3 regions of the Paenibacillus sp. FSL R7-0333 genome follow, and region 2 is predicted to be linked to each of the others. Evidence: predicted binding sites of a transcription regulator. Region 2 holds the regulator's gene; each other region holds the start of a gene.
The links. The regulator NrdR, encoded in region 2, represses ribonucleotide reductase genes. The targets are predictions, from matches to a motif close to AACACNATATATNGTGTT.
Positions count from the first base shown of each region.

Region 1: the regulator NrdR is predicted to act here: its motif matches at 3,068-3,085, upstream of nrdI (class Ib ribonucleoside-diphosphate reductase assembly flavoprotein NrdI).
Region 3: the regulator NrdR is predicted to act here: its motif matches at 6,501-6,518, upstream of MKY86_RS10160 (adenosylcobalamin-dependent ribonucleoside-diphosphate reductase).

Region 1 covers NZ_JBBOBZ010000001.1:5,480,410-5,488,465, forward strand. Annotated here, with positions in the region: gene MKY86_RS23140 (LacI family DNA-binding transcriptional regulator) at 1-690, opposite strand, end outside; gene MKY86_RS23145 (hypothetical protein) at 883-2,037, opposite strand; gene MKY86_RS23150 (RNA polymerase sigma factor) at 2,034-2,570, opposite strand; gene nrdI (class Ib ribonucleoside-diphosphate reductase assembly flavoprotein NrdI) at 3,186-3,545, shown strand; gene nrdE (class 1b ribonucleoside-diphosphate reductase subunit alpha) at 3,532-5,616, shown strand; gene nrdF (class 1b ribonucleoside-diphosphate reductase subunit beta) at 5,653-6,612, shown strand; gene MKY86_RS23170 (alpha/beta fold hydrolase) at 7,089-7,868, shown strand; gene MKY86_RS23175 (ABC transporter permease) at 7,891-8,056, opposite strand, start outside.
Region 2 covers NZ_JBBOBZ010000001.1:2,140,035-2,148,090, forward strand. Annotated here, with positions in the region: gene phoU (phosphate signaling complex protein PhoU) at 1-126, shown strand, start outside; gene polA (DNA polymerase I) at 276-2,948, shown strand; gene mutM (DNA-formamidopyrimidine glycosylase) at 3,000-3,842, shown strand; gene MKY86_RS08800 (manganese efflux pump) at 4,042-4,764, shown strand; gene coaE (dephospho-CoA kinase) at 4,774-5,370, shown strand; gene MKY86_RS08810 (lytic transglycosylase domain-containing protein) at 5,370-5,933, shown strand; gene MKY86_RS08815 (alpha/beta-type small acid-soluble spore protein) at 6,035-6,253, opposite strand; gene nrdR (transcriptional regulator NrdR) at 6,419-6,892, shown strand; tRNA gene MKY86_RS08825 (tRNA-Ala) at 7,141-7,216, shown strand; tRNA gene MKY86_RS08830 (tRNA-Lys) at 7,226-7,298, shown strand; gene MKY86_RS08835 (helix-turn-helix domain-containing protein) at 7,471-7,824, shown strand; gene MKY86_RS08840 (ImmA/IrrE family metallo-endopeptidase) at 7,824-8,056, shown strand, end outside.
Region 3 covers NZ_JBBOBZ010000001.1:2,461,883-2,469,938, reverse strand. Annotated here, with positions in the region: gene MKY86_RS10170 (Na+/H+ antiporter subunit A) at 1-2,177, opposite strand, end outside; gene MKY86_RS10165 (universal stress protein) at 2,223-2,855, opposite strand; gene MKY86_RS10160 (adenosylcobalamin-dependent ribonucleoside-diphosphate reductase) at 3,713-6,364, opposite strand; gene MKY86_RS10155 (DEAD/DEAH box helicase) at 6,788-8,056, shown strand, end outside.

The DNA.
Region 1 (8,056 bases), 3.3 Mb from region 2:
AGATGCGATGTCTTCGCGTGACACACTTCGCATATACGAACCCAGCAGCGGCAGACCCGCTTCCTCCATCGCTTTTTTGTACCCGCTCATTCGCTCCTTGCGCGGGGTAATCGCATGTACGCCAAGCGGCAGGGATAGAATAGCAATCGCTTCATGGCCGTGGCCGGTCAGCTCCCGGATAGCGGTCTTCACCGCCATCTCGTTATCCAGCAGCAGGCTCTGGGTCGTGATCCCGTCAACCAGCCGGTCCATGAAGACCAGCGGATATTCCGCTTCAATTAATCTAGTGTAAGGCGTAGGCTGATCTCCCGCCGGAAAAATAATCAGGCCATCCACCTGACGGGCGACCAACGTCTCCACATAAGTATTCTCCTTATCGGCATTCTCGTCCGAGTTGCAGATGATCACCTGAATCCCATGGCGCTGCAGCTCATTCTCGATCGCCCGGATACACTGGATGGATAGCGAATAATCAATATTGGCTACAATAATGCCAACCATATGCGTGCGGTTCTGCTTGAGACTGCGGGCAAGCCCGTTGGGCTGGTAATTCAACTCATCGATAACCTCGGCAATGCGGTTTTTGGTCGCCTCACTCATATACTTGAACCGTTTATTTAAAAATTGCGAGACTGTGCTTTTCGATACGCCCGCTTTCTTAGCCACATCCTCAATAGTCAGCTTCTTCATTGATCCCGCTCCACTCTTCGATATCGAACTCCAGAAGTAAACACAAATCACGTTTACTTAGAGATATTATCAAAAAGTATAGCTTTTTTTTAGTAAATTATCTATAGGGAATGGAATGAAGCAGCAGACAGAAAAAGAGAACCCCGTAGCCTCACCAGGATTCCTCTATTAGATGCTGCAAACACTGAACGCTCACTTCCCTGTCTTAGCGGGATCAATCTGCTGTCCGTGTTCCTGATAAAACCATTCATAATACCACTGCTGGCCGAGGAGCAAGACGATATCCGCTTTCCGCTTCTTACCGTTCACTTCATAAATAGCTGTCTGCTGCTGACCTTGAACGTCGATGCCGATTTTGCTGCTTATATTCTGTATCGCTCCAGTAGCAATATCGTACAGACTGCCATGAACGTCAAAACCATTCTTTTTATCATCACTGTAATATACAAGCAGCATCTCACTATTATATTTATCAAAAGCAATAAAGGATCTGTACAAGGAATATTTGTCACCTAAACTGCTTAAATCCAGCAGTTCCTGCGGGGCTACTGTTTCTCCAGCTGCGGCTGCTTTTAAATTCAAAACGGATAACTTTTCAGGTGTCATTCCTACCCCTTTACCCAAAGTGATCGTTCCGATACCCAGCACTACATAGTCCCCTCCGTCACAGATCCCCGTAAGTTCATAATAACGCTGCGAGCCGCCAGCATAAAGCGGTAAGGTATAGATCCGTTTTGCCGTTGCTTCAGATAGCTCAGACTGCCCCTTTGGAGACAGATACAATGTGTAAGGTTCCGTAGGATGGGTATATTTGGGCTTGCTGTAATTGACCATCGGCGGCGGCGGCGACCAGACAATCCCGGCGTTAGTCTCAACAGCACGCGCACGCGTCTTGTCTCTGTCCAGCGATAAGGGCATGTAATACTTCCTTCCGCCAAGCTCAAACTCTGCAGAACCAACCGGCGGGTTGTAGGCTTGCGGCGATGCGGGTGAAGCTGCGTTCTGCGTAGCCGAAGGAGATGCCGACGGCGTAACCACAGCCGCTCCCGAGCCAGGCTTAAAGACCGCTGCCAGCCTCCCTGCCGGATCAAGCCCGGCCCCTGGGCCAAACGGCCAGACCAGCGCGCCAAGCAGCAGGATGGCTGCCAGTCCGCCGAGAGCGGTCATACGGCTGAAGCGGCGGCCGCTTGTACGATGATTAGAGGATTCATGGGCAGCCTCTTCAATCCGCGCCATGAGCTGTGGCGTGAATCCCGGCTCTGTAAGCGGGTTCCGCCCGGCTTGCTTATACCAATCCTTCTCCCCGCTCATCACCTTCACTTGTTCAAGCTCTTGTCTTGTCTTCACAGGTCTTCCTCCTTCATCGCTGCTCTCACTTTCATTCTGGCCCGCCCGAGCCTGGATTTGACCGTTCCCTGCGCAATCCCAAGCAGCGCGGACAGCTCAGCGACTGACAGATCCTGCTGAATGTCCAGCACCAGCACCTCCCGGTACTTGTCCGGCAGCTCCATAATGATCTCCCAGATGCGGTTCGCGTACTGATTGCCGATAGCCTCTTGTTCTGCGGACAAGGCGCCTCCCTTATCCTGATGGCTGCCCAGAGGAACGAACCTCCGCCAGAAGCTATTGCGCCGTAAGCTGAACGCGGTGTTGCGGGTAATGGTGAGCAGCCAGGTTTTCAGAGTGGACTGCCCCCGGTACTTGCTCATGCTCTTGTAGGCCTTAAGGAATACCTCCTGGCTGATATCATTCGCCTGCTCCCGGCTGCGGGTTAAGAAAAAAGCATAATTCCATACGTCCTGGCCGTAGGTCTCCATCATCTCGCGAAGCGATACCGATGAGGCACAGGTCATGCTATACGTTAGTTCTTTACTCTGCATGTTCTCTCCCCTCTCACCTAATAAGACTCCTGCCGGCGGATATGGTTCCCTGTTATTGTAAAACTGAATATGCGGATTGCACTTTCTGCAATAGAATTGCCGATATTTTCCGTTAATCTCCATTCTATTGCATTTCCTGCATTAGAATTTGAAGAATCTGCTCCATTAGCCCCTGTTAGCTGAAATCAAGTGTACAAAATACAACAGAGCTGATTTCCTCCTGAATTTAAGGAGCATCTAATGTACGAAGTGCAATGAAATCCAGATCCCCCGAAGGCTAAACGCTTTCAAAAATCACAGCCGTTTCCCCTTCCCGCAAGCCCCTGTCTGCACCATTCCGCAGCCCCGCAAATTGCTTAAAAAAAATACTAATTAATTATAAGAGAATAGAATGCAGGCGGGGCGTGGGATTGGCGGTTTTAAGCTCTGTTTTGAGGGGACGCAGAAGTCTGTCTGTCTCTTGACTTTTCAATATATGGTATATAAAATGATTAAGCATTACTAAATATAGTGTATATAAGAGCTAAGCCCATAAATCTAGTGATTTCGCCCAAGTTCATTTGTCAAGTAGAAAGAGCTGTAGAATGGGCAACATGTTATAGGAGGTTAGGAGCCATGTTGATTGCTTACGATTCCAAGACCGGCAACGTCAGAAGATTCATTAATAAACTGAAGCTTCCGGCGGTTCAAATCGAAGAGCATATGACGATCGACGAGCCTTACGTGCTTGTTACATACACTACCGGATTTGGACAGATTCCAGCGAAGGTGTCAACATTCCTTGAACGAAACCATTCCAGGCTCAAAGGCATCGCCGCGAGCGGCAACAAAAACTGGGGTGAGCTATACGCGCACAGCGCAGACTTAATTGCACAGCGTTACAACGTACCGGTGGTCGGCAAGTTTGAATTGTCGGGAACCTTCGGGGATGTACAGCGCATAAAACAGGAGGTGGACCGGGTTGCGGCATATTGAATTGAACAACATGTTGATGAAGAGAGACGAAAGCGGCTTTTTCCAATTGGATAAGGACCAGGAAGCAGTAGCCGAGTTCATGCAGGATGTGGAGCGGCGTAGCCTGACCTTCACGGATACGAAAGCCAAGATTGATTATATGATTGCCAATGACTACTACGAGGACCTGTACGACCGCTACTCCGCTGCTGAGATGGAGGATGTCTACCGGATCGCCCATGAATATAATTTCCGCTTCCCTTCCTATATGGCGGCTTCCAAGTTCTATACCGACTATGCCGTCAAAAGCAATGACCGTAAGCAGTACCTGGAGCATTATCCGGACCGCGTAGCGGTAGTGGCTCTGCATCTGGGACGGGGTAACGTAGAGACTGCCCGTACACTGGCCCGCTCGATGATGGAACAGCGCCTGCAGCCGGCGACACCAACCTTCCTTAATGCCGGTAAAAGCCGCCGCGGCGAGATGGTCTCCTGCTTCCTGCTGGAAATGGACGACTCACTCAATTCGATCAACTATGTGCTGAACACCTGCATGCAGCTGTCGAAAATCGGGGGCGGCGTTGCCGTCAATCTGTCCAAGCTGCGCTCGCGCGGCGAGACGATTAAAGGTGTCGAGGATGCGGCCAAAGGCATCATGCCTGTCCTGAAGCTCATGGAAGACGGCTTCTCCTATGCGGACCAGATGGGTCAGCGTAAGGGTTCGGGGGCGGCTTATTATAATATTTTTGGCTGGGATGTACTGGAGTTCCTGGACAGCAAGAAGATTAACGCCGACGAACGGACACGCCTGAAGACGTTGTCTATCGGCCTGATCGTGCCTAACCGCTTCTACAAGCTCGCACAGGATAATCAGCCGCTGCATGTGTTCGCTCCTTACACGGTCTACCAGGCGTACGGTACGCATCTGGATGACATGGATCTGGACGTCATGTATGATACCCTGCTTGCCGATCCGCGCGTGAAGAAAAGAATCGCGATGAGCGCACGCGACATGTTGACCAAGATCGCCATGATCCAGCTTGAATCGGGCTATCCGTATATTATGAACAAGAGTAATGCCAATAACGCCCATGCCCTGCGTAATGTGGGCCAGATCAAGATGTCCAACCTGTGCACCGAGATTTTCCAATTGCAGGAGACTTCAGAGATTAACGACTACGGTCAGCAGGACGAGATCCGCCGCGATATCAGCTGCAACCTGGCTTCCCTCAACATTGTGAACGTGATGGAGCACGGCAAGATCCGTGAATCGGTACATGAGGGCATGCTGGCACTGACGGCTGTCAGCGATATGACAACTGTCTCCAACGCTCCAGGCGTGGCTAAGGCGAACAAAGAAATGCACTCCGTAGGTCTGGGTGTAATGAACCTGCACGGCTATTTCGCCAAGAACAAGGTGGCTTATGAGAGTGAGCAGGCCCGTGATTTCGCACGCACCTTCTTCATGACCATGAACTATCACTCGATTGAGAAAAGTATGGAGATTGCCGCTGAGACTGGCGAGACCTTCTATGGATTCGAGCAGTCCGACTATGCCAGCGGCGTGTATTTCGACCGTTATATAACTACAGACTACCGTCCGGTTACGGCAAAAGCCCAGGAACTCTTCGAAGGGATCTACATTCCTACAACTGAGGACTGGAAGCAGCTGCGTGACAAGGTGATGAAGCACGGCCTGTACCATGCTTACCGTCTGGCAATTGCGCCGACCGCAAGCATCTCGTACATCCAGAATGCGACCTCCAGCGTCATGCCGATTGTAGAGCAGATCGAAACCCGCACGTATGCTAACTCGACCACCTACTATCCGATGCCTTACCTGCGTCCGGACAATGTGTTCTACTATAAATCCGCCTACCAGATGGACCAGTTCAAGGTGATTGATCTGATTGCGGAGATTCAGCCTCATATCGACCAGGGTATCTCAACGGTTCTCCATGTGAACAGTGATGTTACAACCCGTGAGCTGGCCCGCTCTTACCTGTATGCGGCGCACAAAGGGCTGAAATCCCTGTACTACACCCGGACCAACAAATTGTCTGTCGAGGAATGCCTGGCCTGCTCCATCTAAGAGGGGCACAGGTACAGAAAGGGAGAATATACGATTATGAGCGCAATCCAAGCCGTGAACTGGAACCGTCCCGACGACGATTTCTCGCTGATGTTCTGGAACCAGAATATTATGCAGTTCTGGACCGACGACGAAATTCCATTATCCGATGACAAAATGTCCTGGCTCACGCTGAGTGAGATTGAAAAGGACTCTTATATGAAGGTGCTGGGCGGACTGACCCTGCTGGATACGATCCAGGGCGGTGTAGGGATGCCACAGATTATGGAGCATGTGGACGGCTTGCAGCGCAAGGCGGTCCTCGGCTTCATGGGCATGATGGAGCAGATTCATGCGAAGTCGTACAGCAGCATTTTCACCACACTGGCTTCCACCGAGCAGATTGACGGGATTTTCCGCTGGGTGGAGGACAATACGTTCCTGCAGTTCAAGGCCCAGACGATCTCGGAGTATTATCAAAAGATTGAGACCAAGAAAGACCTCTATCTGGCGATGTCCGCATCGGTTCTGCTGGAGAGCTACCTGTTCTATAGCGGCTTCTTCTACCCGCTCTATCTGGCCGGACAAGGCAAAATGACCTGCAGCGGCGAGATCATCGACCTGATCCTGCGTGATGAGAGCATCCACGGCGTCTATGTCGGCGTGCTGGCCCAGGAGATTTTTGAGGAGCTGTCCGAAGAAGACCAGAGCGATGTCTACGAGACCCTGGTTGGCCTGCTGCGTCTGCTCCACGCGAACGAGGAGCAATACACCGAGCAGATCTACGCACCGATCGGTCTGGTGGAGGAAGTGAAGACCTTCCTGCGCTACAATGCCAATAAGGCGATGATGAACCTCGGCCATGATCCGCTGTTCGATGAGGAAGAGATTAACCCGATCGTCCAGAACGGAATCAGCACCCACACGAAGCAGCATGACTTCTTCTCGAAGAAGGGGAATGGGTATGTGCGGGCGATGAATGTTGAGCCTTTGCGGGATGTAGATTTTAAGTTTTAAACTTGTACATTCCGATTCCGGGATAGTCGTGGCTCCAGAGAAGTTTTGGACTTCCGGCCGCTGTTAGGTTTGGATTTCCTGATTTTATACCGCTGTTCGCGGTAGAAATCCAAACCAAGCATATGCTTCCGATGCGAGCTTTCCTACGGAAAGCTTTCAGGCGGACGCTATCGCTCCTACAGTTCCAAAATTCCCTTCCACCACTCACCCTTTATTTGTAATTGACAAGTTCAATTTATTGGATTGTATGCAGAATAAGTACCCGGTCGCTTGGACAAGCTGCCGGGGCTTTTTTTGTGATACACCTTTTCAGTTCCCTCAAAGGTTCTGAATAAACATCGAAACCCAAGCTTCACTTTTCACTGAAACGGTACCGTCCCGAAAAGGAAGACAAAGCCGGTTCTACTTATGAGACCATATTGTTACTGGGACGTAGGAGTAGGAGTGGCTATTTTACAAGAAAGAGGTGTAACGGGATGGCGATACATATTCAGGAGTACGGAGACCCGGATGGGGCTTGTCTGATGGTCTTCCTGCATGGCGGGGGCGTGAGCGGGTGGATGTGGGAGAAGCAGGTGGCGGCGTTCGCCGGGTATCATTGTCTGGTCCCGGACCTGCCGGGGCACGGGTTCAGCCGGGAGGATACGGAGTTCACGATCCGCAGCAGTGCGGAGGAGCTTCTGTTGCTCATTGAGGAGCGGGCTCAGGGACGAAAGATCGTTGTCACCGGCTTCTCGCTGGGCGCACAGGTGTTGGTTCAGATGCTGGGGTTAAGACCGGAGCTGATCGATTATGCCATCATCAACAGCGCGTTAGTGCGGCCCATTCCCTCCGCCAGCAAGCTGATCGGGCCGGCGGTCAGACTGTCTTTTCCGCTGATTAAGTACAGATGGTTCGCGAAGCTACAGGCTAAGACGCTCTATCTGGGCGAGGAGTACCTGGAACGGTATGTTGAAGAGAGCCGGCAGATGGAACTGAAGACGCTGATCCGGGTGCTGGAAGAGAATATGTCGTTCCGCATTCCAGCCGGGTTCAGTGAGGCCACAGGCAAGATACTGGTTACTGTAGGTGAACGTGAGAAATCTGTCATGAAGCAATCCGCCCGGGACCTTGTAGCTGTGAATCCCCGCTGCATGAGCGTGGTGATTCCCCTGATGGGACATGGCCTCTCTCTGGCGAAGCCAGAGCTGTTCAATAAGCTGGTCGAGGCATGGATTCAGGGCGGGGAGCTGCCCGGGGAATGCAGAAGAATCTGATTCCCTCAGGCGCGAAGTGAAGCTAGTTCAGATCCTCCCTGATTTTGTAGCGGACAGCAAGATAGCTTAGTATTAGAATCGCTGCAACCGCTACTCCGAATGTATGAATAAGGTCAGCCGTGCTGCCTAGATCCTTGACCCGTACGAGCGTGTTGATCAGCAGATATTGCGTCAGATGAGTGCCTGTG
Region 2 (8,056 bases):
GTGAATCAGGCGATGCTGCTCACACTGGTTGGCCGTTACATTGAGCGGATTGCCGATCATGCCACGAATATTGGCGAGAGTGTAGTGTATCTGGTTACAGGTAAACGTCCGGATTTGAACCAATAACAGTATAGACTGCCAGAGGCAAGCCTTCATTCCGGGGGCTTGTTTTTTATTTTGGCATAAAGCGGCGATTCGTGGCAGAGCCATTTCGTCTTGGTGCGGAGCATATGTTACTATGTAAGGAGAAAGCAAGAAAAAGGCGAGGTGCTAGTGTGGACAAGCTGATACTCATTGATGGAAATAATATCATTTACCGGGCGTTCTTCGCCATGCCGCCGCTGACGAATACAGCGGGACAGCAGACGAATGCGGTATACGGTTTCACGACGATGCTGCTGCGTCTGCTGGAGGAGCATAAACCGACACATATGATTGTAGCCTTCGACGCGGGGAAGATTACCTTCCGGCATGAAGGCTATGAGGAGTATAAAGGCGGGCGCCAGAAGACCCCGCCGGAGCTGTCCGAGCAGTTCCCGCTGCTCAAGGAGCTGCTGAAGGGTCTGGGGGTTCCGCAATTCGAGATTGCAGGCTACGAGGCTGACGATATTATCGGCACCATCTCCAGGGAAGCGGATGCCGCCGGCCGTCAGGTGATGATTGTGTCCGGGGATAAGGATATGCTGCAGCTGGCTTCCGAGCATACCACCATCGCACTGGTGCGCAAGGGAGTAACGGAAGTGGAGCTCTACGGGCCGCAGCAGATCCGTGACAAATATGATCTTACCCCAGAGCAGATCATTGATCTGAAGGGGCTGATGGGCGATGCCAGCGACAATATTCCCGGGGTGCCGGGAGTCGGGGAGAAGACAGCGCTTAAGCTGCTCCAGCAGTTCGGATCGGTGGAGGGCGTGCTGGCCGGAACCGGTGAGCTGAAGGGCAAGATGAAAGAGAAGCTGGAAGAGCACGCGGACAGCGCCGTCATGAGCAAAAAGTTGGCGACGATCTACCGCGAGGTTCCGCTTGAGCATACGTGGGAGGATATGGTCTTCAGCGGGATTAACACGGACACGGCTGGGCCTGCGCTCGCCAAGCTGGAATTCCGCTCGCTGCTGGAGCGCCTGTCGCTGAGCGCCTATTCACATGCGGCGGACGGCAGCCTGATGGGTTCCCCCGTGGTGGAAGCCGCAGAGCTTAATATTACAATTGTTGACGAAGCCGGAATAGGCGAGCTGGTTCAGGCACTGCCGGGCATCTCCGCCCTGCATGTGGAATCTAACGGGGAGAACCCGCACCGTGCCGAAGTGATCGGTCTGGGGCTGTCTTCGCCGGAGCAGCATTATTTTGTGCCTTTTGCCCTGCTGAAGAGTAAAGCGGCAGCACCCCTGCGTGACTGGCTCGGTGACGGGCAGGCGCCGAAGAGCGGGTATGATCTGCACCGTGCCGATCTGGCGCTGCATTGGCAGGGGCTTGCTTTTGCCGGAGCCGCTAACGATGTTCAGCTTGCCGCCTACCTGCTGGACCCGACCGAAGCCAGCCAGAATCTGAATGACCTGACCACGAAATACGGCCTGCCCCGCTTGTCGCCGGATGAGGATGTCTTCGGCAAAGGGGCCAAATACAGAATCCCTGAGCTTAAGATTCTCGGTGAGCATGTCGCCCGTAAGAGTGCGACCGTGCTAGGCATTGTGCAGAAGCAGCAGGTGGAGCTGGACAAGACGGACATGACCGGTCTGTTCCAGGACCTGGAGATGCCGCTGTCACGGATTCTCGCCGATATGGAGAAGCAGGGGATTGCTGTAAACAAGGATGATCTCGTCCAGCTCGGCAAGGAATTTGAAGCCCAGATCTCCCGGCTGGTCACTGAGATCTACGCCGCTTGCGGAACCGAATTCAATCTTAATTCTCCGAAGCAGCTGGGCGAGGTTCTGTTCGTGAAGCTCGGTCTGCCGGTCGTGAAGAAGACGAAGACCGGGTATTCGACGGATGCCGAGGTACTGGAAAAGCTTGCGCCTTATCATGACGCTGTGCGCCTGATTCTGCAATACCGTACCATTGCCAAGCTGCAATCCACGTATGTTGAAGGTCTGATGAAGGAAATCTCGCCGGAGACCGGCAAGGTACACACTTTCTACCGGCAGACGATTGCGGCCACGGGCCGGCTAAGCAGCCAGTTCCCGAACCTGCAGAATATTCCGATCCGGCTCGAAGAGGGCCGCAAGATCCGTAAGGTGTTCGTGCCCTCCGAGCCGGGCTGGTCGATACTGGCGGCGGATTACTCGCAGATCGAGCTGCGTGTGCTGGCGCATATCTCGGGCGATGAGCGGATGAAGGAAGCTTTTGTCGAGGATATGGATATTCATACTAAGACCGCCATGGACGTATTCGGCGTTCCTGCGGAGAGTGTGGACAGCAATATGCGCCGCTCTGCCAAAGCGGTTAACTTCGGCATTGTGTACGGCATCAGCGATTACGGGCTGTCTCAGAACCTGAACATTCCGCGTAAGGAAGCGGCCCGGTTCATTGAGCAGTATTTCGAGGTGTTCCAAGGTGTGCGCCGTTACATGGATGATATCGTAGTCGAGGCCCGGAAGCAGGGGTATGTTACTACTCTGCTGGAACGCCGCCGTTATCTGCCGGAGATCAATGCGAAGAACTTCAATCTGCGTTCCTTCGCAGAACGTACGGCGATGAATACGCCGATCCAGGGAACCGCTGCCGATATTATCAAGCTGGCCATGGTTCATATGGATAAGGCGCTGCATGAGCGCGGCCTGAAGAGCCGAATGCTGCTCCAAGTACACGATGAGTTAGTGTTTGAGGTGCCGGAGGAGGAGCTGGAGCAAATGAAGCAGCTTCTGCCCGAGGTGATGGCCGGAGCGCTGCAGCTGTCTGTTCCGCTCAAGGCAGAGGTAAGTTATGGCAGCAACTGGTACGAAGCGAAATAGGCTCCCCGCACATGGCAGATATCCGGTATAATGGAGTGGAGGTGAGCCATGATGCCGGAATTGCCGGAAGTCGAAACAGTCAGAAGAACACTTAATGAGTTAATTACAGGCAAGCAGATAGAGCATGTCACCGTCCGGCTGCCGCGGATAATTCAGCGCCCGGATGATATTCAGGCCTTTGCCCATATGCTGGCAGGCCATACAGTGGTAACGGTTGAGCGCAGAGGCAAGTTCCTGCGTTTCGTATTTGACGGGCTGGTGATGGTCTCCCATCTGCGGATGGAGGGCCGTTACGGGGTGTACCGTGAGGGCGAGCTGCTGGACAAGCATACGCATGTTATTTTCCATTTCACAGATGGGACGGAGCTGCGTTATACGGATGTGCGCCAGTTCGGGACGATGCATCTGTTCCAGCCGGGAGAGGATCTGCAGCTGAAGCCGCTGAACAAGCTGGGGCAGGAGCCGCTGGATGCCGATTTCACGCTGGAACGGTTCAAGGAGATTGTCGCCAAGCGGAGCACCAAGATCAAGCCGCTGCTGCTCAATCAGGAATATATAGTAGGTATCGGCAATATTTATGTAGATGAGTCCCTGCACCGTGCAGGCATCCACCCGGAGGAGACCGCGAAGTCCCTCTCGGAGGATCAGCTGGCCAGACTGCATCATGCTATTGTCGCAACACTGACGGAAGCAGTGAATGCCGGAGGCTCCTCCGTGAAGTCATATGTCAACGGCCAGGGGGAGAGCGGGAGCTACCAGGATCAGCACAAGATCTACGGACGCAAGGATCAGCCGTGTGCCAACTGCGGCACGCTGATTGAGAAGAGTGTGGTCGGCGGACGGGGAACGCATTATTGTCCCAGCTGCCAGCCGGTACCTGTACTGATTCTTTAATATTTATTTAGAGTCAGCGCTGCATTTACAGCCCGTTTCCGGGCTAGTTACATCTGAGTTATAACCGTTATGTATAAAGGCAGGCACTTCCTGCCCGTCCCGCCCATATAATGTGTGAAGATTGCTGATTATGGCGAAACGGAGCTCTGGTAAGGATCATTAATCCACCGGCTCCGGTTCTTCACGGGAGGGATTGCGGGTGCTTAGCCCATTGTTGTCACTGCTGTTGCTTGCGTTTGCGCTTAGTCTGGATGGATTTGGTGTAGGCATTACATATGGACTGCGTAAAATGAAAATTCCCCTGCTCTCCATTATCATTATCTCGCTCTGTTCAGGGGTCGTCATTTATGGTTCTATGCAGGTCGGCGTGCTGCTGGCCAAGGTAGTCTCCCCGAATGCCGCTTCCAGTGTCGGAGCGGTTATTCTCGTCTTAATGGGCTGCTGGTCCCTGTTCCAGATGCTGACGCAGAAGGAGAAGGAGCAGGAAGAGCCTGCGCCGGCAGCCGATAAAGGCTATTTGGGGCAGGAGACCAGGCAGGAGACGGCTGCTGCCGCACAACTTGCTGAGACAGAGCTGAAGCCGGCCGTATTCTCGCTGGAGCTTCGCCATCTGGGCGTGGTTATACAGATTCTCCGCACACCATCTTCTGCGGATATGGATGCCTCGGGGAGCATCTCCTCCATGGAAGCCATGATTCTGGGGATCGCGTTGTCGCTGGATGCCTTCGGAGCCGGTCTTGGTGCAGCATTGCTCGGATTCAGCCCGTGGTCCACCTCGCTGATGATCGCTGTATTCAGCGGAACCTTTCTGCTGATGGGGATGAAGACAGGACTGAGATTATCAGGCAGCTACTGGATGAAGCATGCCGCTGCGCTGCCCGCGATATTATTAATTGTAATGGGTATAATGAAGTTATTATGAGGTGAGTACATGATTATAGGCTTAACCGGAGGCATCGCTTCGGGAAAAAGCACCGTGTCTGCACTGTTTGTCCGCAAGGGAGCTGCGCTGGTGGATGCCGATGTCATCGCCCGAGAGGTGATGCTCCCCGGACACCCGGTGCTGGCGGCAGCGGTGGAGGCTTTTGGAGACCGCATCCTGCTGCCTGACGGTTCGTTGGACCGGGCAGGTCTTGGCGAGATTGTCTTCCGGGACCCGGAGGCGCTTAAGACACTGAACAACCTGACCCATCCGGCAATCCGCAGGGAGATCAAGGACAGGATGTATGCGCTTGAACAGGAGAATCCGCAACGTCTCGTCATTGTGGACATTCCGCTGCTCTACGAATCAGAGCTGGATTCCTTGTTTGATCAGATTATTGTGGTCTATGTTCCGAGGAGGGTGCAGTTAGCCCGCCTCATGGAGCGCAGCGGAATGAAGCTGGAACAGGCGGAGGACCGGCTGAGGTCCCAGATGGATATTGAACTGAAGCGCAGGAAAGCAACATTTGTGATCGACAATAGCGGTGATCTGGAGTCTGCAGAGCTTCAGGTTGCCCGGCTGTGGGACAGGCTGGGCCTGATATGATGAAGTGGCTGCGTAAAAAAAGAGTTCTGCTGCTGCTGTTCATCGGCTTCACCGCGATCCTGTTTCTTGGTTCCAACTGGATGTCATGGTTTTATCCCATTTATTATAAAGCAGAGATCCGCCAGCACAGCCAGACGTATGAGATGGACCCATTTCTGGTGGCGTCCATCATCCGTGTGGAGACCAATTATAAGACCGGCCGCGAATCCAAAAAAGGCGCACTCGGGCTCATGCAGCTCATGCCGGATACCGCCAAGTGGGCGCTCGAAAAGGCCAAGCTCCCCGACGTGTCGCTGGAGCGGCTGAAGGAAGAGCCCTCCTCCAATATTGAACTGGGCACCTGGTATTTGTCTACGCTGTCCAAGCAGTTCGACGGCAACCGTATAGCGGTCATAGCCGCCTATAATGCCGGGCCTGGTAAGGTGCAGAGCTGGTTGGATGAAGGGCAATGGGACGGAACAGAAGCCTCTGTGAAGGACATTCCGTTCGGTGAGACGCGTCACTACGTGCAGCGTGTAATTTATTATTATGATCAATACACCGAGCTCTACAGTGAGTTTTAGGGTGTTTGTTACTTCTGCTGCTGTTATGTAAAAAGAAGCATCAAACGGCCGGAGGCCGTTCGATACTTCTTAGGCAAGCTTATGTCGCGCTTAGCAGGTTATTATTTGTACTGACCTGCCAATTGCTGTTCAGCCAGGGTTACAAGACGTTTAGTGATGTAACCACCGATCGAACCGTTTTCGTAAGAAGTTTTATTGCCTTGGTATCCGTCTGGGGAGAGGGTGATACCTAGTTCCTGGGCAACTTCATATTTCAGTTGTTCCAAGGCACCGCGTGAGTTTGGAGCTACCAGGTTATTGGAGTTGTTATTTTGGCTCATTGCTGTTCACCTCCTATCGGTTGGTAACTGTATTATGTGCCGGACATGTCAGATTCATAACAACAAATAAACGGTGTTTTCTGGAAATTAAATGATGCCCGCATAGCCCTTGTGTATCAAGGGGCGGGGCCTGACCATTCTAATGATGAGGAAGTGAAGAAGCTTATGAAATGTCCTTACTGCGACCACACCAATACCAAAGTCCTGGACTCGCGCCCGGCCAATGAGAATAAGTCCATCCGCCGCAGGCGGGAATGCGAGCTGTGCAGCCGTCGTTTCACCACCTTCGAGATGATTGAAGAGACCCCCCTGATTGTGATCAAAAAAGGCGGCAGCCGTGAAGAGTTCAGCCGTGATAAAATCCTCCGTGGCCTGATCCGTGCCTGCGAGAAGCGTCCGGTCCCTGTAGAGCGCCTGGAGGTCATCGTATCTGAGGTGGAGAAAAGCCTGCGCGGCATCGCTCTCGCCGAGATCGAGAGCCGCCAGATCGGCGAGCTGGTCATGGAGCAGCTCTACCCTGTCGACGAGGTAGCCTACGTCCGCTTCGCGTCCGTGTACCGCCAGTTCAAGGACATTAACATGTTCATGAAGGAACTGAAGGGACTGCTGTCCAAGACTGAGGAGCTGGACGGGCTGTAAGCTTCACCGCTTAGAAGTGAAGGATTCGATTGGGGTAGTGGGGCTGGCCTTGAGGTTGAGAGGTCAGTTCCCGGGTGGAGTTGTATCAAAATTAATTTCGGAAAAGTGTTGACACTGAAAGCAGATTTCTGTATTATATAGAAGTCGCCTACGAAACACATTGATGAATAAGCGACTTGATCTTCTCGCTCAGATCAGATTTTAGAATACATATTGTAATTCTAAATTAGTAAAATTGTAAAAAATATGGGGCCATAGCTCAGCTGGGAGAGCGCATCGCTGGCAGCGATGAGGTCAGGGGTTCGATCCCCCTTGGCTCCACCAATTTCATACGGACTCTTAGCTCAGTTGGTAGAGCAGTAGACTCTTAATCTATTTGTCCAGGGTTCGAGCCCCTGAGAGTCCATCACATGAAGAACGGCAGAGATGCCGTTCTTTTTTTGCTTTTAATAAGATGTTTATAAATTTTGTAGACGGTTAATATATAATTTGTATTCGTCTACACATCGAATTTATTTTGACGTATAATAAATACAGACATTGATGTCGTGACATTTCTAGTTGGGGGTATGCTTCGGATGGCTAATGAAATGAATCAGGCGGCAATTGTGAAGGTGAAATCATGGATGGCGGAGAACGGCAGGTCCATTCAGTGGCTTGCTGATCAAATCAAGGTTAGCAAGGCTTTGATGGGGCATATTCTGAGCGGTGAGCGTCAGTTCCTGCCTAAACGTATGGTGCAAGTCGCCGGTGTGATGGGAATTACTATAGAACAATTACTGGCTCCTGAACAAGCGGAAGAAAAGGAATATACCCTAAGTTTAAGGGGAAATGCGGATTCGCGAATTGCTAAACGGCATTTGAATATTTTAATGACTGCTATTCAGAATAGCCGTCATTTGGAAAAGGAATATGTGGAGGTCGGACGATAATGCCCTCCATAAAACAGCAGTCTGAACAAATGGGTGAAAACTTTGCATATGAAGTGCTGACTGAACAGATTGGAGCGCTAACCTTTATTGGGTCGGGAGTCGAAGAAAAATTGCGGGAACATGCCTCTGTGATTTATCAAAATATCCCGGACCCTCTTTTTTTTGGTGCTACTGTTAGTTTTGACGATGATAAATATGTAATGCTTAATACTTATCAGCCATTGAGAACCCG
Region 3 (8,056 bases), 320 kb from region 2:
GCAATCAACGTCATCGTGATGCCAGCTCCAGCCGCAATAACCAGATTGGGCAGCTTAAAGCGCAGAGGCTCCTTCTGCTTCTTCAGCTTCGGTAAATACCGGAAACAAAGAAGGAACAGAATGACCGATACGGTCTCTATAATCATCTGTGTGAGTGCAAGATCCGGTGCCCGGAAAAGAACGAAGAGCAGCGTCACCATATACCCCACACCACCGGTGAAAAGAATCGCGTTGACACGTGACTTGGCAAATGGAACTGCAAAGGCAGCCAGCAGCATGGCTGCTACAACAGCCATTTCATAAAAAGACAATGAGGCATACTTATCCATGCCAAAGCTAATGCCCGGCTGCCGCAGCAGAACTGTGAGCAGGGAAATGATGAAAAAGCTGAAAATATAGAGCAGGTAATGACGGCCCGAACCAGTCATATAGGTATCAGTTAAGCGTCTTGAACCATTCTCGAGCAGTCTTAACGAGAAGTCATACATACGGCTCAGTGCATTGGTTCCGCCAGCTTCACGGTCTAGAACACGTAACCTTGTATAGATTCTAAACAACAGCGTACCTGCTGCTATAACACCGAGCGTCATGAAGATTTCTGGTGTCCATCCATGCCAGAAATGAATAGAAACCTCAAAGGCTTCTTCCGGTGCGAGTAGCCCCGGATGAATGGAAGACATTGCCGGTTCAATCAGCGTGGCAGAGACCAGATCAGGGAAGAAAGCGAACACTACTGCAAGTGAAATCAGAATCACGGGTGACAGTAAGAGACCCAGTGGAGCTTCATGCGGAACTTTATCCAGTTTGTCTTCCCTCAGCTTGCCGCGGAAGGTCTTGAAGACAAAGATCATGCTGTATACAAAGGTAAATACACTGGCAATCCAGGCAATCACCGGAAAGAGCTGTGTCCAGTATCCGGAGCTCAGGATGTCAAACTCCCGGATATTGAATACAGAAGTGAAGAACATTTCTTTACTGAGGAATCCGCTGAATGGCGGCAATCCGGCCATAGAGAATGTCCCGATCAATGCGATAGAGAAGGTGACCGGCATGAGAGACATAAGCCCTCCAAGCTTGCGTAGATCACGGGTACCCGTCTCATGGTCAATGATGCCCACAACCATAAACAGACTGCCTTTAAATACAGCATGGTTAATGAGATGAAAGAGCGCAGCTGTAGTAGCCATCGTATAGAAAACCGCATCCCCCGTACCGGTAAAGAAGGCTGCCGCCGACCCGAGTCCAAGCAAAGACATGATCAAGCCGAGTTGACTGATCGTGGAGTATGCAAGTAAGGCCTTGAGATCGGTTTGCCGGATAGCTTTGAACGACCCATAGATCAGAGTTACCAGTCCTGTGACTGAGACCAGCCAGAACCACTCGGATTGTCCGGCATACAGCGGGGTGAGCCGCGCTACCAGATAGATCCCTGCCTTAACCATGGTCGCCGAGTGAAGATACGCACTGACCGGAGTCGGCGCTTCCATGGCATCAGGCAGCCAGATATGAAATGGAAATTGGGCAGATTTCGTAAAGGCTCCCAGGAGAATAAGCAGCATGGAAGGAATAAACATTCCACTTTCTGTTAAGGTCCCTGCCTGTGCAATAATCTCGCGGATACTATAGGTGCCGGTCATTACATATAGCAGATTGAATCCGGCAAGCATCGCCAGACCGCCGAACACCGTGATCAGCATGGACTTCATTGCTCCATAGGAGGATCTTTCCCGGCGGTGCCAGAAGGCAATAAGCAGGAACGAAGATATGCTCGTCAGTTCCCAGAATCCGTACAGCACCATCAGATTATCTGACAGCACCACTCCTAACATGGCTCCCATGAACATGAGCAGGTATATATAAAACTGGCGGATCCCCTCCATGAGCTTATCGAGATAATAAATCGAATAAAGCACAACCAGGGCACCCATTCCGGTAATCAGCAGGACAAAGAGCAAGCTGAGCCCATCCAGTACCAGCGAGATATTCACCCCAAAGGATGGCATCCAGGTGATACTGTTCACAATAGGCTCTCCCGCCCGGATGGCTGGAATTCTCGTCAGGAAATAAATAAAGAGAGCTACGGGAAGGGGCAGAGCGATCCAGCCCAAGTGAAACCGTTTATTTTGCTTCAGCAGCAGCATTAGCGCAGCCAGCAAAAACGGAAGCAGGATAATCATATGCAGCAAGGCTTAAGCCCCCTTTCTAGTTTTGGTATAATCCTCTTAACGGGGCTTCACCCATTCGTTCTGTACAATTCTCAAATATTGTGCTTCACCGTTGCTGACGATTTTGAACAGGCCGGTATTGAAATCTGTATCGAGCTCACGAAAGAAAACCCCCTTCATGGCTTCATCCCCATCCGGTTCATCCATAAGGATATGGCGGTCGCCCTCTTTGACCAGATAAGCAGTGAACCCTTGCTCATGGGACTGCTCAAGCAGCTCCGGATACCGCTGTACCGCAACGATATGAAGATCGATCGGACCTACCCACTCCAGCAGATCATTGATAAAGCTTCCCCGTGTAATCTCCTGCCACAGCGTTTGGCTTGACTGTCCGAGTACAATTTGTGTAATTTTGTTATCCTTTGCAGTCTCCACAATCACATCAACCGTTTTTTTGCCATTACATTTGCGGATCACAAATTGTCCGCCAGCCTCCTTGGTCTGATGCTCCCAGCCAGACAAGTACTGTTGCTTCTCCCGGTTATATTCATTGTCTCTGGATGCATCTACAGTGAGTACCATCAGCGGGGCATTGAGCAATCTGGCCAATTGCCCTCCCCGCTGTATTAATCTTTGCCCGTGCGGACCATAATGCACACACACCATGATGCTCTCATTGTTCATTTCCATTTCAAGTCCTCCACAGCAGTAAATTTATTCCAGGTAAAAAACACAAAAAGAGCCCGCTGTTGGCAGGCTCCTCCGGTTAACTCCGTATACAATTATTGCAATTATATAGTCACCCAAGGAGAAAGTAAAGGCAATTTGCGGTGAATACACATGGAAGCCTCAGGGGAGCCTGTGTACAAAGGAGGAATTCCTTATTAGCTACCGCTTCATTTTTATTTCTTCCCTTTGATTATCCCCGGTATAAATTCGCAATATGCACCCCCTAGCACGAATGGGTGCAGCACATAAGGAAATAACTATGAAAAGGGGATCTTTTCGGTTCAAGAATTTGATCGAGGGGGACTTATGATTATAAATATTTACTTTTATATTTTGATTGCATTCATATTACCTTGGATTATCAGCATCCATTATCTAAAAAGAAAACCTTCGCTTTTTATCACGAATGTACCCATTGTATCTAGCATTGCGATGTTAATGAATATAATCGGTTTTATGATAAATAGTATCGATTCAAAAAAGTATTCAACACTAACTTTTTTAGTCTTCTATAGCCTATTGACCACAATAATGGAGTACGGGGCATTTTCAGTAGGGATAGTCGATTATGGAAACGGATGGAACATTGGTTGGAGTCTCGTTTCTTATTTGGTGGCTTATACAATAGTAATCATCTATAGAAAATTGATAAGCACATTTGTTTAAATGATGTTCCGAGCTGATAACGAAAACTCATAAAAATAAAAACAGTCCCGATGAAAATAAAAGTCTCATCGGAACTGAACATTAATTACTCAGAACTTAAATAAGTTGTATAAATATACATTTTAAATTAATCATGGAATTCAAGTCCGCTCTCACCCGCACCGGCTATACCCGCAGTTCCCGCAGGTCTTGCATCCCTCAATATTAATCAGCGAGGCACTACCGCAGGAAGGGCAGAGATCCCGCGAAGCGGTAGCGTGGTTGTGCACACCATGGCCTCCATGGCCATCATCGGTAGCTACCGCAGGAACCGTGGATTTCAGCTCGGCGTTCAGCGCCTCGTTGAAATCAAGCTCCAGCGTAGCTGCGATTGGCGCAGGAATATGATCGTCATGGGCGTTGTTCAGCACATGGGTCTCCAGGGCTTTGGCTACGGCGTCGGCGATGGACTCGACGCGGTTAGCGCCGAAGCCGATGGCGCCGGAGCCGCCGATGCCCTTGAGGTGCTTGATCAGCAGGCCGACCTTCTCGCCGTGATCTCCGTAGCGCAGGAATAGCGAGCAGACGCGGCCCAGGGCTTCCGCCATGGCGAAGACGTCAGAGCCAGCCTTGCCCACATTCAGGAAAATTTCGGCCGGGATACCATCAAGATCGTTGATGGTGATATACGCCATGCCGAACGGCGTGTTGATCTTATAGGTCGCGCCGCGCAGCACCTGCGGACGCTTCTTGTATTGCTTGTCTACTCCGCTGGCCGCTGCCTGGTGGGCAGGCGCTGCGGCTACAGTTGTCGGAGCTGACGGAGCGGCTTCCGTTTCCTTAATCACCTCTGGCTTGGCAGCCGTTGCCGGTTCGTCCTTCTTGTCTTCCTTCTTCTTGGTCTCCAGCACCTGTACATCACGGCTGCCATCACGGTAGATGGTCACGCCTTTGCAGCCCAGATCGAAGGCCATTTCATACAGCTCGGCGGTCTCTTCCACTGTGAAGTCGGACGGGCAGTTCGCTGTCTTCGAGATCGAGCTGTCCACCCAGCGCTGGATCGCGGCCTGAGCGCGGATATGATCCTTAGCGGACAAATCCATTGATGTGACGAAGTATTCCGGCAGCTCTTCTCCCGGATGGGCCTCCAGCCATTCCTGGGCGATAGGCACGAACTGCTCATCGTAGCCAAGACGGCTCTGACGGAAATATTTGAAGGCGAAATACGGTTCGATCCCGGTGGAGGTGCCGACCATGGTTCCCGTGCTGCCGGTAGGCGCCTGGGTGATCACAGTTACGTTACGCATACCATGCTTGCGGATCGACTCGCCCACTTCAGGATAGACCTCGGTGATATTGCGCATGAAGCCGCTCTGCAGGTATTTATCGGTGTCAAACGCCTGGAATGATCCCTTCTCGCCCGCAATCTCTGCGGAAGCCAGATAAGCCTCGCGGGCCATGAAGCCATAGAGCTTGTCCAGGAACTCCAGCGATTCCGGGCTGCCATAGCGGATATTCAGCTTGATCATCAGCTCAGCCAGACCCATGGTGCCGAGACCTACGCGGCGTTCGAGCTTCTGGTTGGCTTCATTTTCAGGGAAATGATACGGTGTCTTGTCGATAACATTATCCAGAAAACGCACGGAATAACGGGTCGTTGTCGCCAGATCTGCCCAGTCCACATCGTGGTTCTCCGCATCGTAGAACTTGGAAAGATTGACGGCGGACAGGTTGCACACGCCCCAGCCGGGCAGGCCTTGTTCACCGCACGGATTAGTACATATAATCCGATTGAAATAGTGGCTATTTGACATCTGATTATAATACTCCATGAAAACAACGCCCGGTTCTGCGGACTTCCAGGCCGATTCGATAATCGTATGCCAGATATCGCGTGCTCTGACGGTGCGGTAAGGGATGACGCGGCGGTTGTCGGACTTCCATTTATCCAGATCGCCGTCCCAGAGGGTGTCGTAATCCGGATCGGTGGTATCCGGGAAGACCAGCTCCCAGTCCAGATCCTCCTTGACGGCCTTCATGAAGCCATTGCTGACGCAAACCGACAGATTGGCATTGGTAACCTGGCCCATCGTCTGCTTCACGGTAATGAAGTCCAGCACATCCGGGTGCCAGTCGTTGATCATCAGCATCAGCGCGCCGCGGCGGCTCCCGCCTTGTTCAATCAGTCCGGTTGTATAGCTGAACAGGCCGCCCCAGGACACGGAGCCGCTGGAGGAACCGTTCACCCCTCTGACAATGGCACGGCGCGGGCGCAGCGAGGACAGATTGATGCCTACCCCGCCGCCGCGGGCCATAATCTCGGTCATCTCGGAGAGTGTCTCCATGATGCCGCCCCGGCTGTCTTTGGGAGATGGAATCACATAGCAGTTGAACAGTGTAAGCTCCTCGCTGGCTCCGGCCCCAGCCGCAATCCGTCCGCCGGGAACCAGCTTCCAGTCATCCAGAATCGAGCGGAATTTGCCTGTCCATTCCTCCTGAAGCTCAGGAGTCTTCTCTACAGAAGCCATCGCTGCCGCAAGACGGTCCCACATCTCCTCCGGCGTCTTCTCGATGTTCAGTGTCAGCTTTTCCACATCCGACTGCACCAGCTCGCCGCTGCGGGTTTTTACCGTAACCATCCGGCCTGTACGCTCTACAATCTCGCCAACCTCCTTGGTTGGGAACTTCGGATCATCCTTCGTCAGGACAAGTACTACATCGCCTACCCTGGCATTATTGCTGTCCGCGTCCTTCCAGGCATAACGGTCCAGGAATATTTTCTCGCTCAGACCCTCTAGACGCTTGTTGTGTTCCACTGTACTCAATAGTAAAACCTCCCGGGGATTAATAGGTCATGCTTCCGGCGGCTGGGCAGCCGCAGCCTGCTTGTCCGGCGGAAGCTCCTCTTGTCAATAACAAACAGCCGAAAAAATCCGCATACCAGCTAAATTTCATGCTTTTGTAACAATATATGGTGTGCGTTAACTTTTAAACTATACCACATGTTGTGGATAGCGGTCTTTTTTGAAAAAGCAGCCCCAGGCAGGAATAACGGAAAATTGGGAAAAGAAAGGCTCATTTCCTCCCTCTTTCTCGCTTTTTTGCAGACACTGGAACTGAAAGCTTTCAAGGCGGATTACAGCGTTCCTCTGTGAATTCCATACCCCTCTGGTTATGAAATCTCTCTGAAACGAGCATACTACTGCTACGCATTTCGATATGAAAACTGCGACGGAGGAGGCTGCAACATGACGCAATTATTCCGCAATTCCCTGCCCCAAGAGAAGGTAACTTCTGCGCCGCTGCTGCCTGTTCCTCTATCTTTTGAGCGTAACTGGCTGCATGATCTGGAATCGAGACTGGATAAAGGGGGGCCGTGGGGCGACTGGCGGTTATCCCGCCTTGCCGTGCAGGGAGAGCAGTCGGGCCTGGTTACCAGCTTCGATGAGCTGCAGTGTATGAAGCATCTGTCCGGGCTGTCTCCGCTTCCCCATCAGCTGGATACGGCACACAAGGTGCTGTTCGAGATGTCGGGACGGGCGATTCTGGCCGATGAAGTCGGACTTGGCAAGACCATCGAAGCCGGGCTGGTGCTGAAGGAGTATCTGGTGCGCGGGCTGGTGGGCAAGGTTCTGATTCTGGTGCCGGCCTCGCTTGTCCTGCAATGGGTGCGGGAGCTGAATACGAAGTTCGGAATCTCTGCCGTAGCGCAAAAGAAAGCCTATTCCTGGGGCAATGACATTGTCGTCGCCTCGATGGATACGGCCAAGCGTGACCCGCATAAGGAAATGCTGCTGAGCCAGGAGTACGACATGCTGATTATCGACGAAGCCCATAAGCTGAAGAATAAGAAATCGACGAATTATCTGTTCGTCCAGCAGCTCCGCAAAAAGTACTGTCTGCTGCTCACCGCCACCCCCGTGCAGAATGATCTCGGCGAGCTGTTCAATCTGATCACGCTGCTGAAGCCGGGCCAGCTGGGGAATCAGGGCGATTTTGCTACCAATTTCGTGGTGGATAAGCGCCAGCCCAAGAACGAAGTCCAGCTTCGGGGCGAGCTGTCCAAGGTCATGATCCGCAACCGCCGGGGCGAAGGCCCGGTGAATTTCACCAAGCGCAAGGTGCGCAATATCCCCCTCACCCTCTCCGCTGAGGAGAAGGCGCTGTATGACGGCGTGACCGCTTTTGTCAAAGAACAGTATCAGGAAGCGGGCGGTAATCTCAGCAGTATGCTCTCCCTGGTCACCCTTCAACGTGAGGTGTGCAGCAGCCGGGATGCGGTGTTCGTAACGCTGGTGAATCTGATCAAGAAGCTGCCGGCCGATTCGCCGAAGCGCGAGCGGATGATGGGGCTGCTCCAGACGATCCGTACGGTCAAGACGAATACGAAGGCGGAGAAGACGATGGAGTTAATCCGTGAAATGAACGAGAAGGTAATCGTCTTCACGGAGTACCGGGCCACGCAGGAGTATCTGCTTCAGTATTTCCGTGACCATGGACTGCAATGTGTGACGTAC